Regions from separate parts of the Pullulanibacillus sp. KACC 23026 genome, predicted to be linked through region 1. Evidence: predicted binding sites of a transcription regulator. Region 1 holds the regulator's gene; the other holds the start of a gene.
The links. The regulator Rex, encoded in region 1, represses fermentation and respiration genes when NADH is low (regulators of the CRP and FNR family bind a similar motif). The targets are predictions, from matches to a motif close to TTGTGAAATATTTCACAA.
Positions count from the first base shown of each region.

Region 2: the regulator Rex is predicted to act here: its motif matches at 5,129-5,146, upstream of qoxA (cytochrome aa3 quinol oxidase subunit II).

Region 1 is NZ_CP119107.1:4,476,890-4,484,184, forward strand. Features, by position in the region: gene groL (chaperonin GroEL) at 1-38, opposite strand, end outside; gene groES (co-chaperone GroES) at 122-406, opposite strand; gene PU629_RS20760 (CPBP family intramembrane glutamic endopeptidase) at 830-1,516, shown strand; gene PU629_RS20765 (hypothetical protein) at 1,516-1,704, shown strand; gene map (type I methionyl aminopeptidase) at 2,091-2,858, opposite strand; gene tatC (twin-arginine translocase subunit TatC) at 3,323-4,066, opposite strand; gene PU629_RS20780 (twin-arginine translocase TatA/TatE family subunit) at 4,066-4,242, opposite strand; gene PU629_RS20785 (redox-sensing transcriptional repressor Rex) at 4,244-4,891, opposite strand; gene moaC (cyclic pyranopterin monophosphate synthase MoaC) at 4,910-5,395, opposite strand; gene PU629_RS20795 (ABC transporter ATP-binding protein) at 5,957-7,295, shown strand, end outside.
Region 2 is NZ_CP119107.1:285,741-293,035, reverse strand. Features, by position in the region: gene pfkB (1-phosphofructokinase) at 1-68, opposite strand, end outside; gene PU629_RS01380 (DeoR/GlpR family DNA-binding transcription regulator) at 65-817, opposite strand; gene qoxD (cytochrome aa3 quinol oxidase subunit IV) at 1,076-1,390, opposite strand; gene qoxC (cytochrome aa3 quinol oxidase subunit III) at 1,392-2,003, opposite strand; gene qoxB (cytochrome aa3 quinol oxidase subunit I) at 2,006-3,961, opposite strand; gene qoxA (cytochrome aa3 quinol oxidase subunit II) at 3,978-4,931, opposite strand; gene msrA (peptide-methionine (S)-S-oxide reductase MsrA) at 5,415-6,362, opposite strand; gene PU629_RS01350 (BaiN/RdsA family NAD(P)/FAD-dependent oxidoreductase) at 6,399-7,295, opposite strand, start outside.

The DNA of each region.
Region 1 (7,295 bases):
CGACGTGCATCTTCACTAAACTTAATTTCTTTAGCCATGTGTCATAGCCTCCCTTATTTATGTAGTAGACTAAAAACTGTCTACCTCTGTTCTTCTTCAAAAATAAATTTCTTTACTTTGATTAACCTACGATTGCAAGAACATCGTCTTGGCGAAGAATGAGGTACTCTTTACCTTCGTATTTAACTTCAGTACCTGCGTACTTAGAGAAAATAATGCGATCTCCCTCAGCTACTTCAAGAGCAATACGTTCGCCGCCTTCAGTCACGCGACCGTTACCAACTGCAACTACGCGGCCTTCTTGTGGTTTTTCTTTTGCTGAGTCAGGCAATACAATGCCGCTCGCCGTTTTCTCTTCTTGCTGTACGAGTTCGATAATAAGACGATCTCCTAAAGGTTTTAACATTGGAAAAACCCTCCTTGTTGGATCGAAATTTTTTTGTTAGCACTCACTTGTCGCGAGTGCTAATTCCATTTAATATATTAATCAATTCTTCTACAGTTTGCAAGTCCTACCCTATAAAATTTTTACCTTTTTTTCTCTTTTTAACCCTAACAAATAGTTAAGCCTCTATAGACTAGTTGGCTAATTACTGAATTTTTCATTTTTATACCCAAAATAATAAAACTTGCAGATCGGGCAAATGAAGTGGCTTTCTTTTGAATATGATAAAATAAGTTCCAAAAGCTGTCCCAGGTGTTACTTAATCAGGAGATTCTTACCTGTTTGCGAAATGAGCGTTTGGCGCTAAAATCCTGTTCATTTTATCATTACTAGATTGTTTGCCTTTTAATAAAAAACTACCTAGAAAGAAAAGGAGATTAACTATTGCTTAAAAGGTATATTATGATCATCATTGTCTATGTCCTTTGTCAATTGTCTGGCTTTCTAGCCCTTACTCCCATACTTTCCGTTGTACCAAAGGGCCAAAGAGAAGGCTTTATGATCTCCCTAAGCTTTATTGTTTGCTTGGTCCTTACGCTTCTCATCCTTATGCCGGAAAGACATATTAAGCGGCCTTATATGGAGCCTAGCACCATTGTTTCATGGATAATTGGCGGTATTTTTTTAGTTTATCTTACTCAAATGGTCGCTGGGATCATTGATTATAATCTCTTCGGCAGTCCAGCGCAGTCGCAAAATACAGAAGATATTATGAAACTTGCTCGGCAATCTCCCTATATCATCTTGTCCGTAGTGGTGATTGGTCCTATCTTAGAAGAAATCATTTTCCGAAAAATCATCTTCGGATCCCTAAATCGGTTTATGCCGTTTTTCTTTGCTGCCGTCATTAGTTCGTTACTCTTTGCCTTAGCTCATGCTGATGGGCATCTGATTATTTACGGTTCAATTGGCTTTGCCCTCGCTTTTTTGTATCACAAGACCAAACGGATATATGTCTCGATGTTCGCTCATGGTTCTTTAAATGCGATTGCGACCATTTTGGCCCTGTCCCCGCATGTCCAGAAATTTCTCGAGCAGCATCAGCCAAGCTGGATTGGATGGTGGTTTTAATGTCCTATATGGCAAAAAGCCTCCTCTATCTCATCTTTGGCTTTTTATTTACTTATTACGCCTGCCGTGTGGCTACCCCATCCGTTTGGAATTGGCGCATCTTATTTCTTGTCGCTTTTGCCTCCTACGATGTCCAATTGGGGCTCATCAATTGGGTCCGCTATAGTCAATTTAAGTTTAAGCACTAAGAGGCTGGGACAGAAGTATGTTACGAATAGAAAAAACCGAACTTATTCACACATTTTAACGTGATGAGTTCGGTTTTTCATTTATAAGTTAAGTCATTTATGAAACGCTAGTCAAAATACGTCGCTTTCCGCGGGCACGGCCTCAGCCTCCTCAGCAAGGAAAACGCTTGCTTGCAGGGTCTTCGGACACGTGCTGTTCCCGCAGGGGTCCCCGTATTTTGACTGCGCTTCCTATTTGTTTCTGTACTTATAAAATGTATTGTTCGGAATTTAAGTCAGTTAGTTTAGTTTTGTACCAGCCTCTTAGTTGGTTTTATTTAGTTGCAGCGAGCCCGTTGCTTGATTTCCTTCATGATTGGGCTTAAGTAGTAAAAAAACGCCTTCTCTTAAAGAGAAAACGTTTCGTCATCTTGCAAGGTAAGAATCACAGGGCCGTCCTTAGTAATGGCAATCGTATGCTCAAACTGGGCAGAGAGTGAGCCGTCAACAGTGCGTGCGGTCCAACCGTTGTCGTCCATTTTGGATCGCCAATCCCCACTATTAATCATCGGTTCAATTGTAATGACCATTCCCTCTTTTAAGCGCAGACCTTTTCCAGGTAAACCGTAATGCGGCACTTGGGGTTCTTCATGAATCGTCGGTCCAATACCGTGTCCTACAAAATCTCGAACCACACTGAAGCCTTCTCCTTCTGCATAGGCTTGGATGGCATGACCGATATCGCCAATCCGATTGCCAATAACCGCTTCACGAATCCCTTTATAAAGAGATTCCTTTGTTACGTCCAAAAGCCTCTGCGTTTCAGCTGGAACCTCTCCGACTGCATAACTCCAAGCGGAATCGGCAAGAAATCCATCTAAGTTAACAACCATATCAATCGTAACGATATCGCCATTTTTCAAAGGCGTTGATCTTGGAAACCCATGGCAGATTTCATCATTTATAGATGCACAAGTGGCGAACTGATAGCCATTGAAGCCTTTTTGCTCTGGGGTTGCCCCGTTCTTAGCCAAATACCGATCAACAAATTCTTCTATTGCTTGCGTGGTGATGCCTGGTTTGATCATTTTTTTGATTTCTTTATGAACGCTTGCAAGCAAGACGCCTGCTTCCCTCATCTTCTCTATTTCATTTGCTGACTTTAATTGAATCATGTCAGACCTCCTATTCTCTGCAATGCTTCCTGAACGTTCACAGCTAACCGCCATCCCTAAACTATATGGAGATTTCTTCGCTAATACTCAAGATTAAAGCAGTCTATTCTTTGTTCATCGTATATGTGAAACGCTACCCTCTTATCATACCAATTATAGTCACCCAGGCTCAAATAATTATGAGCGAAAGGACTGGCAGAATCGAAAATAATTAAAACGGCGCTCCCCTCTTTGGGTGCGGTTCTCCTCGTCAGCTGTAACGAGCCTACTACTTGAAAGCCCATCATGAATTTGTCATCTTTGGATAGTTGTTCGTGCTGGCTTGCGCAAAATCTCTATCTTTAATCAAGGATTTTTAGCACAGCTGACAAGTCAAGATTTGGGAATTTATGCCCATGTGTCCTTTAGAAATAGAAAAGATCCAAAAAGTGGTGTCACCTTATTAAAAAAAATAAAAACCACGATCAGGATTCATCGTGGCTAGCCATTCGTTTTAATGATTGATTAAATGTATATCTCGATATAAGAACGCTTATTTCGTACAAAATTACTAGCGGCACCATGACGATCAACTGTGACATAACGTCTGGCGGGGTGATTAACCCTGCAACAACGAGCAAAACAAAATAAGCATATTTTCTTATTTTAGTAAGAAAAAAAGGTGTAATAATACCGAGACGTGTTAAAAACATCACCAATACGGGCAGCTCGAATACAAGGCCAAACGGCAGCGTAATCTGAATTAAAAAATGAAAATATTCATTGATCCCGATGACGCTTGTAATATGTAAAGAACTGCTGAGCGTTCCCATGAAATGCAGCACATAAGGGAACAATACATAAAATGAAAAAGCCACACCTGCTAAGAAAAGAACGATCATAATGGGAATGTAAGATAAAGTAACCCGGCGCTCGTTTTTATAAAGCCCAGGGCTCACAAATGCCCACAACTGGTAAAGGAGGAGCGGCGAAACTAATATAATTCCAATAACAAAGGCCATTTGCATGTAAATATTAAAGGGATCGGTCACCCGAAAATAATTCATTTGAATATGATCGGCAGCTTTAATGTGCTGAAGATAGATGATCAGCGGCTTTGCCAAGAAAAAACCAATGCCAAAAGAGACAGCGAAACCGATGGCGCTTACAATCAACCGTTTCCTGAGCTCTTCAAGGTGTTCGGTCACACTCATAGAAGTATCTTGCATCAGCGATCATCCTGCTTCTCTTTTACGTCATCTTCATCGACAATCCCTTTAGTTGCATTACGAAATTCACGCAGCGTATTTCCAGCTGCCTTTCCGAATTCAGGAAGTTTTTTTGGTCCAAATATAATAAGAGCTACGATCGCAATTAAAGCAATACTGCCCGCACCAAGACCCATATTAGTCACCTCCCTCGTCATCAATAGGATAATTCTTTAAGAAATAAATTAAAGTTTGAAGTTCAACCGCCAGATCAATATGATGAATACGGATTCGATCAGGTAAAGATAATCGGACAGGTGTGAAGTTAAGTACGCCAGTCACTCCCGTTCGGAGGAGCTGGTCTGCCACTTTTTGGGCCGCCTCTTGTGGAACGGTAAGAATAGCGACTTGAATATCGTCCAAGTTATCCGTTTTTAACTGATCGACATGACGGATGGGTGTTCCGCCTATTAAGGTCCCAACTTTATTATAATCGGTATCATAAGCGACTACAATTTTAGAATTGTTATTTTTCAAAAAATTATATTTGAGTAGGGCTGTTCCTAAGTTTCCAACCCCAATCAGCATTACCTTTGTCAGCTCGTCCTGGTCAAGCTTTCCACGAAGAAAGGTTAAAAGTCTTTCTACATTGTAGCCATAGCCCTTCTTCCCCAGGGCACCAAGGTAAGAAAGATCACGGCGAATGGTTGCCGAATCAATCTTGACCAGTTCACTTAACTCCGAAGATGAAATCCGCCGTCTCCCCGACTCAGACAAATGCTGCAAAAACCGATAATAAAGCGGCAGGCGCTTTGCGGTTGCCTGAGGAATTTTCTCTTGTACCATGTTCTACCTCCCGGCAATTTAATTGGTTTCTCTCTGATAATCGCCGCTTTTTCCCCCTGATTTACTTTGAAGATAAGTCGGACCAATCACCATGCTTTTATCAAGTGCTTTACACATGTCATAAATTGTAAGGGCCGCTGTGGTTGCAGCCGTAAGGGCCTCCATTTCCACACCCGTTGCCCCCTTGTTTTTCACAGTCGCTTCAATCCGGAGTAAATATGCCTCCTTGTCATCCCAATAAAAGAAAAGATCGACCCCTGAAAGCATCAGCGGGTGACACATTGGGATAATCTGTGAGGTGTTCTTCGCTGCCATAATCCCCGCCACCTGTGCAACCGCAAGGACATCCCCTTTTTTGATCGTGCCTTGATTGATTGCTTCATAAATCTCTTGATTCACCTGAATACTTGAGCACGCCACCGCCATACGGCGCGTTTCTTCTTTATCAGAGACATCGACCATTTTGGCCCGTCCCTGTTCATTTATATGCGTTAAATCCGACACTTTTTCCTCTTCCTCTCAACTATATCACGAGTCCCTTGGTCTGTCTTTTCCAATGGCAAGACCAAAGGGTGCTGAAAAAATTTAAATAATTTGGATGCCTTAGACGGCTAGCCTGCACCCAGTAGCATGAGCTTAGATGCAAGTTCCCCGGCGCAAGTCAACACGTAAAAGCCTCTGCATCAATCCGCTCTCAGCAACCATCTGTGCTTATAACCTTTTGCCGAAAGAATGAGGTTATAAGAACTCCTATACGTTTGGCCTTCTTCTATTAAACATTTGTCTATCCACTTACGACAACTTATTGTGCTTATAACCTTTTTTCAAAAGAATGAGGTTATAAGCAAGCCTGCACGAAGCTACCTTCAAGCAAAAGTTATCTATTCAATTTATGTAATTGGCCGCTGCCCCTACGTCTACATGCAAATGCTTCGATGTAAGCTTCCTCGGGGCAATCCCGCACGGCGCTAAGCTTTGAAGATAACTCACAGAGGAACTTCAAGTAGAAGGATTGCCATGGGATTAAAGAATCGGCTAAACTAGTAGAAGCTAGGGGTGATTCCTTTGATTCTATTACAAACTCATCAATTAACAAAATCTTTTGGAACTGATCTTATTTTATCGAATATACACATTGAAGTCCAAACAGGCGAACGCGTGGCTTTGGTCGGGAGAAATGGAAGTGGGAAATCAACACTTCTGAAAATCATCGCTGGACAAATGTCTTATGATTCCGGCCAAATCATGATCCCAAAGGAAACAAGTATTGGTTATCTTGAGCAAAACATGCGCCTGGATTCTAAAAAAACTTTAATGGACGAGCTCAGAGACGCCTTTAAAGAGGTCATCCAGCTTGAACACGAACTTCGCGAACTGGAGTTCAAAATGGCCGAGCCGCTGCCACAAGAAGCGTTTGACCAATTGATGAAGACTTACGACCAAAAACAAACCTATTTTCAAAATAGAGGTGGCTATACGTACCAAGCAGAAATTAACAGTGTTCTGAATGGATTGGGCTTTGGAGATTTTCCTGAGGATACTAAGGTGCACATGCTTTCTGGAGGACAGAAAACTCGCCTCTCACTCGGTCGCCTGCTTTTAACCAAGCCGGATCTCTTAATACTGGACGAGCCGACCAACCACTTGGACATTGATACTTTAACATGGCTGGAAAATTATCTTCAGCATTATCCAGGTGCTATTCTTATTGTCTCACACGACCGTTATTTTCTCGATAAAATCGTTGGAAAGGTCTTTGAGATTTCGAACCATTCCGCCACCAAGTATCACGGCAACTACTCAGCTTATCTGAACCAAAAGGCTCTAGACTTCGAAAGAGACATGCAAGCTTTTGAAAAGCAGCAAAAGGAAGTCGCGAAACTAGAGGACTTTGTTCAGCGTAATATTGCGAGGGCCTCGACAACAAAACGGGCTCAAAGCCGCCGGAAACAGTTGGAGAAGATTACGCTATTGGATCGACCTGGTCAAGAGAAATCAGCTGCTTTTTCATTCCAAATTGAAAAGCAAAGCGGAAATGATGTCCTAATGGTCCAAGATTTGGCGATTGGCTATCCCGACCAACCTGAACCGCTTTCCGCTGGCTTTTCCTTTCAGCTTCATAAGACCGAAAGCGTTGCCTTAGTGGGGCCAAACGGGATCGGAAAGTCAACTCTGTTAAAAACGATTGTGGGCTACTTATCTCAAAAAGCTGGAAACTTCACCTTAGGAACCAATGTGTCGATTGGCTATTATGATCAAGAGCAAGCAACCTTATCTTCTAATAAAACCGTTTTAGCCGAACTTTGGGACGCCTTTCCACTATTACCGGAGAAAGATATTCGCACAGTGCTAGGACAGTTTCTTTTTTCAGGTGAAGATGTTCTGAAAACAACCGGACAGTTAA
Region 2 (7,295 bases), 610 kb from region 1:
CCGAGCTTAAGGTCCGATAGTTGGACAAAGTAATCAACAGATGGGTTCAATGTTACGGTATAGATCATTGTGTCACCACTTCTACATGTGTTTTTGCCTGAATGGCTCTGAGTCTCTCCATATCAGAGACTGCATTTGTAATCAGAGTGCTTGATTCGAGATCGCTTACAAATGAAAAGGAAACCTTTCCCCATTTCGATGCATCAGCTAAGACATATGACTCTGTTGCGAGCTTCAAAGCCATTTGCTTCACACTCGCTTCTTCTGGGTCTGGAGTTGTAAACCCATGAAGATGGTCAACCCCATTCATTCCTAGAAAACATTTATCGAATCGATAGGCATGGAGACTTAGAACGGCTCCGCTGCCAATGACAGCTCTTGTTTTTTCTTTTATTTCACCGCCGACCAAATACGTTTTTAATCCTCTTATTAGACAGCTTTCCACGACGGACAAGCCGTTTGTCACCACTATAGTATTTAAATTCAAGTGAGGAATCATTTGCGCGGTGGTCGTCCCAGCATCCAAATAGATACAGTCTCCAGGTTGAACCAATTTGGCAGCATATTGACCAATTGCGGCTTTTTCCGATTGATTCTGGTTCACCTTTTCAATGAATGCGGTCTCCTCTGATCGCATGTTGACACTCTCCGCTCCACCATGAAATCGTGTCAGCTTGCCTTCACTTTCAAGTTGCAGCAAATCACGCCGTATGGTGGATTCTGAGCTTGAGGTAGCTTCCGCTAATTCTTGTACCGTTGCAACACGCTGGTTATTTATTAAATCAAGGATGACCCGATGACGTTCAGGGGTTAACATCCGGACACCTCCTCTATTGGCTCACATCCTATTGTAAGCGATTTAACTTTCAAAATCAATCAATTATAATCATTTTCAATCATAAGTAATCAAATCGAGTGAACAGTCTCAGTCAGCACGCCCTAATTTTGCCTGAGCCCGGGCAAAATAGGCACAAAAAAAGCACTCTCTTTTGTTAGAATGCCCTTTAACTGTTCTATAAAAGTCACCAATAATATAAAAAGACTGCCCTAATCATTAGGACAGTCTCTTTCACTATTAATATAAACCGTATTCCATGATCCAGATCGATCCAGCAACAACGGCAATAGCCACGAAGAAGCCGAAGCTGATGGCCGTAATTTGGAACGCACCTTCTTGTTCTCTTAAGTGCATGAACATCAAAAGCTGAACAAAGACTTGGAAGATCGCTAGAATAATAATAAGCACCATTGTTGAGGTCGCTGACAGATTCAGGCTAAGCGCAATCCATAGCGCTGCAACTGTTAAGACAAGCGATAAAATAAAACCAATGACGTGACTCCAAGGAAAACCGTGGTGACTGTTTGAGTGTGCTGTTTGATTTTTTTCCATGTTACAACACCAACCCCGTCAAATAAACTGCTGTAAAAATGAAGACCCAGACAACATCTAAGAAGTGCCAGTAGATCCCGACAATAAAAGCTTTTCTAGCAGTTGTTGAATTAATTCCGTTCTTAGATACTTGAATGATAACTGAAATCATCCACAAAATACCAAGAGAAACGTGACAACCGTGTGTTCCAACTAGGATAAAGAACCCTGATAAAAACGCACTTGTTTGAATCGTTGCCCCTTGATGAACATAATCAACAAACTCATTAATCTCCATACCTACGAATCCTGCACCTAGCAGCAGTGTGATTATGAGCCACACGATCAGCCCGCCGCGATTTCCGCGACGAAGCTCATGTGTTGCAATCCCACAAGTAAAACTACTAGTTAGTAGCAAGAAGGTTTCAATCGTAAACCCTTTAACATCAAATAGATCCTTTGCTGTTGGACCGCCTGCAGTGTGATGTAGATAGATGAGATAAGTTGTAAACAATGTGGCAAATAGGACAATTTCGGCTCCAAGGAATACCCAAAAACCAAAGATTCTTAAGCGCCCATGTTCTGTTGAGTACTCTAAAGGCACATTTGGATCAACCGCTTCTGCATGTGACATTTTTACAACCTCCCCGCTTCACGCTCAGTGCGTTCAATAACATCAACTGGAATATGATGACCTTCGTCTGGATCAAACAAGGAACGAAGCACCATAAAGAGAAGAATTCCTGCAAGACCAACGATGGCGAGCCAAATCCATTCGAAACAGAGACCGAAGCCTGCTATAAAGAAGAGGACACACATAATAAATGGTCGGCCAGAGTTATCAGGCATATGAATTTCTTCAATTTTTTGTTTGCGCCATTTTTCAACGGCACCTTTTTCTTGCTTCATGTACCAGAAACGGTCGATTCCAGACATGTCTGGAAGGGTAGCGAAGTTGTACTCAGGAGCAGGAGAAGAAGTCATCCATTCCATTGTACGACCATCCCATGGATCGCCTGTTACATCGCGTTCACCATGACGAGCGCTGTAGATAATCATCCACACCATAACGATGAAGCCAATACCCATCAAGAAAGCGCCGATGGTTTCAATAAAGTTAAGAGATGTCCAGCCGGCATTAGCTGGATAAGTGTACATACGACGTGTCATCCCTTGTAAACCAACAAAGTACATTGGGAAGAAACAGACGTTAAATCCAACCATCCATAACCAGAAAGCAATTTTACCGAGCTTCTCATCAAGGATGTGACCGAACATCTTTGGCCACCAGTAATGAAGTCCTGCAAACATACCGAATACAGTACCTGCAATTAAGACATAGTGGAAGTGAGCAATCAAGAAATAACTATTGTGATATTGATAGTCAGCAGGTGCAACAGCAAGCATAACACCTGTCAAACCACCAATAACAAAGTTTGGAATAAACGCTAGTGCCCACATATGAGCCACTGTAAAGCGTATTTTCGAATGACGTAAGGTAAAGAGCCAGTTGAACAATTTAACCCCTGTTGGAATCGCAATTAACATGGTTGATACACCAAAGAAGGAATTAACAGCTGGTCCTGCACCCATCGTGAAGAAGTGGTGCACCCAAACAATAAAGCTTAGAGCTGAAATAAGCACCATTGACCAAACCATCATACTGTAACCAAAGAGACGTTTTCCTGAGAAGGTACTCATAACCTCTGAGAAAATACCAAAGGCTGGAAGAATAACAATGTATACCTCAGGATGTCCCCATACCCAGAAGAGGTTTGCCCACATCATAGGGTCCCCGCCTGCGGTAGACGTAAAGAAGTGTGCTCCAAAAATACGGTCAATCGTTAACATAGCAAGTGCAACAGTTAAGACTGGGAACGCGAACACAATAATAACTGATGTGATCAGTGTCGACCAAGTAAACATTGGCATATGCATTAACTTCATACCTGGCGCACGCATTTTTAAAATAGTAACGGCAAAGTTGACACCCGAAGCAAGAGTACCAATACCTGTAATTTGCAAGCTTAATAGATAGAAGTTTTCACCAAGCCCTGGATCCAGACCGTTTTCAGCAAGCGGTGTATAGCTGGTCCAACCGGCATCTGGGGAACCCCCGATTACAAATGAAAGGTTCAATAGCATAGCAGCCCAGAAGAAGAGCCAGAAACTAATAGCATTTAAATAAGGAAAAGCGACATCACGTGCCCCGATTTGAAGCGGCATTGCAACGTTAATCATACCGATGATAAACGGCATCGCCATAAACAAAATCATAATGGTTCCGTGAGTTGTAAAAATTTCATTATAGTGTTGAGCATCCAACAGCTTCAACCCTGGGAAAGATAATTGGGAACGCATGAGCAATCCGTCAATCCCCCCGCGGAAAAGCATGAGAATCGCTGCAATAATGTACATGATCCCAATTTTCTTATGGTCAACCGTTGTCAACCATTCACGCCATAACCATTTCCACTTTTTAAAGTAGGTTAGGACAAAAAGGATCCCGATGGTTGCAACGGCAATGGCAACGTCAGCGCCATAAATCATCGGTTCTCCTGTTACAAAGAACTTATGCGTAAGGAAGTGCATGAGTTGGTCCATGTTGTTAATTGCCTCCCTTCATAGACATACCTGACATGTCGTCAGCTTTAGATCCAGACTTCGCTGAATCATCGCTTGACTTTGATTCAGAGGAATCGGACATTCCAGGCATTCCTTCCATTCCGCCAAACTTCGCATTCATTGCATCATTGGAAATCTGCTTAGGATAAGCCGAGAAAGCCATTTTTCCAACAACACTTGGTTTTTCAAGCTTTTTGTATTCGTTCATGGTGAGTGCTGGTTTAGTCGATTTCACGGTTTGCACCCAATTGTTAAAATCAGAACTTGATTGTGAAACGACATCAAATGTTTGATCAGCAAATTTCTTCCCATTAAAGTTTGCTGCTCTTCCTTGGAAAGTACCTATCTCATCAGCTTGCAGGTACATATGTGTGTTCATACCTGTCATGGTATAAATCTGTCCGCCTAAAGAAGGCACCCAGAAAGAAGCCATCGCATCCTGTGAATTAAGTACTAGCTTAATAGGGCGATCTTTTGGAATGTACAATTCATTAACGGTTGATATCCCTTGTTCAGGATATTTGAACACCCATTTCCATTGAATAGACGTTGCTTCAACAGTTAACGGTTTTACACTTGGTGTCGGACTTTTTTGCAAGTTGTATTCCGACGTTACAGTTGGAACTGCCATTAAAATAACGATTATAATCGGGATAATCGTCCATAATACCTCAAGCTTGGCACTCCCATGATTCTCAGGATCGTAGTTCGTCGTATCTTTACGATTCGCACGATACTTGATAATCATTACGGCAAAAAGAATAAAAACGATCAGTACAACGACCGACATAAGTCCAAAAGACCAAAGAATGAGATGGTATTCTTGACGTCCAACCGGCCCCTTTGGCTGTAAGACTGGGATGTCGCATCCTGTTAAGAAAAATAAGGATAATAGGAATAGAGCTGAAGCTTTAGAAACAGACTTGACAACTTTCATATTGAGGCTCTCCCCCCTCTGTAAAAATACATTAGAAAATCTTCATGGCGTGTGCCCACCCCGAAGAAACTGCATTTGTATAATACCACCAGATTTTCTATCACGAACCCCATTTTCGTGAGTGTCATGATTTCATCATAACTTTTACACAAATTTGTCACTATTTCGACGCTATTCGTTCAAATTCTCTCCTTAGATTGTGATATCCCTCACAACACCCAGCCTGAAAACCCAATCCGCTCACTCTTGTTAGCGATTGCATAACCCCTTGAAATTAAAGGAAAATTTCGTTTTAACGTCGCCTTTTAAGTTCATTTAAACAGCCTCCCGAATCAAATGGAATTGTGATAGAACTGTTTCAAAAAAATAAAAGCTGTAACAAAAAAACAAGCCCTCCGCAAGTAAAATGTTCCTTAAAGAGCAGATTTTGTATAAAAAATCCCTTCTCTAAGTTACTTTTTACAAAAGGAGAGCTTTCTGTTTTCACTTAAATAAAACGCTGTATTCCCCATAGCCTTCTTCTTCCAGTTTGTCTTTTGGAATAAAACGCAGGGCGGCAGAGTTAATGCAATAGCGCAGCCCATTCGGTCCTGGGCCGTCGGGAAACACATGTCCAAGGTGACTGTCCCCGTATTTGCTTCTGACCTCAGTACGAATCATACCATGACTTTGATCGATCTTCTCATTGATTAACGCCTTTTGTATAGGGCGAGTGAAACTAGGCCAGCCGCATCCAGCGTCATATTGGTCAGTTGAACTGAATAACGGTTCACCCGAAACGATATCAACATAGATCCCTTCTTGCGTATTAGCATAATACTCGTTCATAAACGGGCGCTCAGTTCCGTTATTTTGGGTCACCTCATATTGAATCGGTGTTAACCGCTCACGAAGCTCGTTCTCATCTTTCTTCACGCGCCAGACGCTTTCGGTAAATCCTTTCCTCCCTGAGCCTTCATAATAACGGTTGTAATGGAACGGATTTTTCTGGTAATAATCTTGGTGATACTCTTCTGCTGGGTAAAACGGCATAGCTGGTCGAATAGCCGTTACAATTGGCTTATTGAAGGGCCCATTCGCTTCGAGATCTGCCTTAGAAGCCTCTGCCAATTCCCTTTGGCGCTCATTGTGGTAAAAAATAGCCGTCTTATATGATTCGCCTCTGTCCCCAAATTGTCCGCCTTCATCAGTTGGATCGATCTGTTTCCAGAATAGATCAAGCAATTTTTCATAAGGAAAGAGCTCTGGATCAAAAGTGATCTGGACAGCTTCTACATGTCCCGTTGTATCGGAACAAACCTCTTTATAGGTGGGATTTTCTTTATGGCCGCCCGTATAGCCTGACACCACTTTTTCAATCCCTGGAAGCTCATCAAACGGCTTAACCATACACCAGAAACAGCCTCCTGCAAATGTTGCTTTCTCACTCATTCTTATCCCTCTTTTCTTCAATCAAGACCCGCTTTATTAAACGGATGTCACTGTCGCTTGCGCGTATTGTGCCGCATGTTCACCGGCAGCATGCCCTGTCGAAAAAGCAGCTGTGATGTTGTAGCCGCCTGTATAGCCGTGAATATCTAATATCTCTCCACAGAAATATAGACCTGGCATCTTTTTCGAAGCCATTGATTTTGGGTCGATCTCTTTCAGCGAGACACCGCCGCCTGTAATAAAAGCCTTTTCGATTGGCAGTGTCCCATTTACCCGTATCTTAAAGCCCTTCAACCATTCCGCCAACTGACGAACCACTGTTTTCGGGAGTTCATGGTACGTTAAGTCTAGTGAAACTCCCATTTGATCGAATAAAAACAGAAGATAGCGTTCTGGAATAATACCTTTCCAGACGTTCTTCAGAGCCTTCTTCGGTTCTTCTTTAGCTAACTGATTTAATAATTGAAAGAGCTCTTCTTGATTTTGATCCGGCTTCACATCAATGGCCAAATCAATGGTTTCTGTCTTATATTTCTTCAAGGCTTTAACAACAAACTGACTGCATCGAAGCACAGCAGGACCTGACAATCCAAAATGTGTAAAAATCATATCCCATTGATGCGTGATAATTGGTTTTCCTTTAGGGTCGAGCACGGAAACCGCCACATCATAAAGAGATAATCCTTGTAGTAATTTCTTTTGAATAAACGGTTCAGAGGATGTCAAAGGAACCTCAGTCGGGTAAAGGTCTGTAATGGTGTGGCCCGCCATTTTGGCCCATTTATACCCATCACCGGTTGAACCCGTTTGCGGGACTGACTTTCCTCCCACTGCTACAATAACGGCCCGTGTTTTTATTTTTTCACCATTTTTTAATAAGACACCGACTGCCCCCTCTTCTTCATAAAGAACGGTTTCAACCGGGGCATTTGT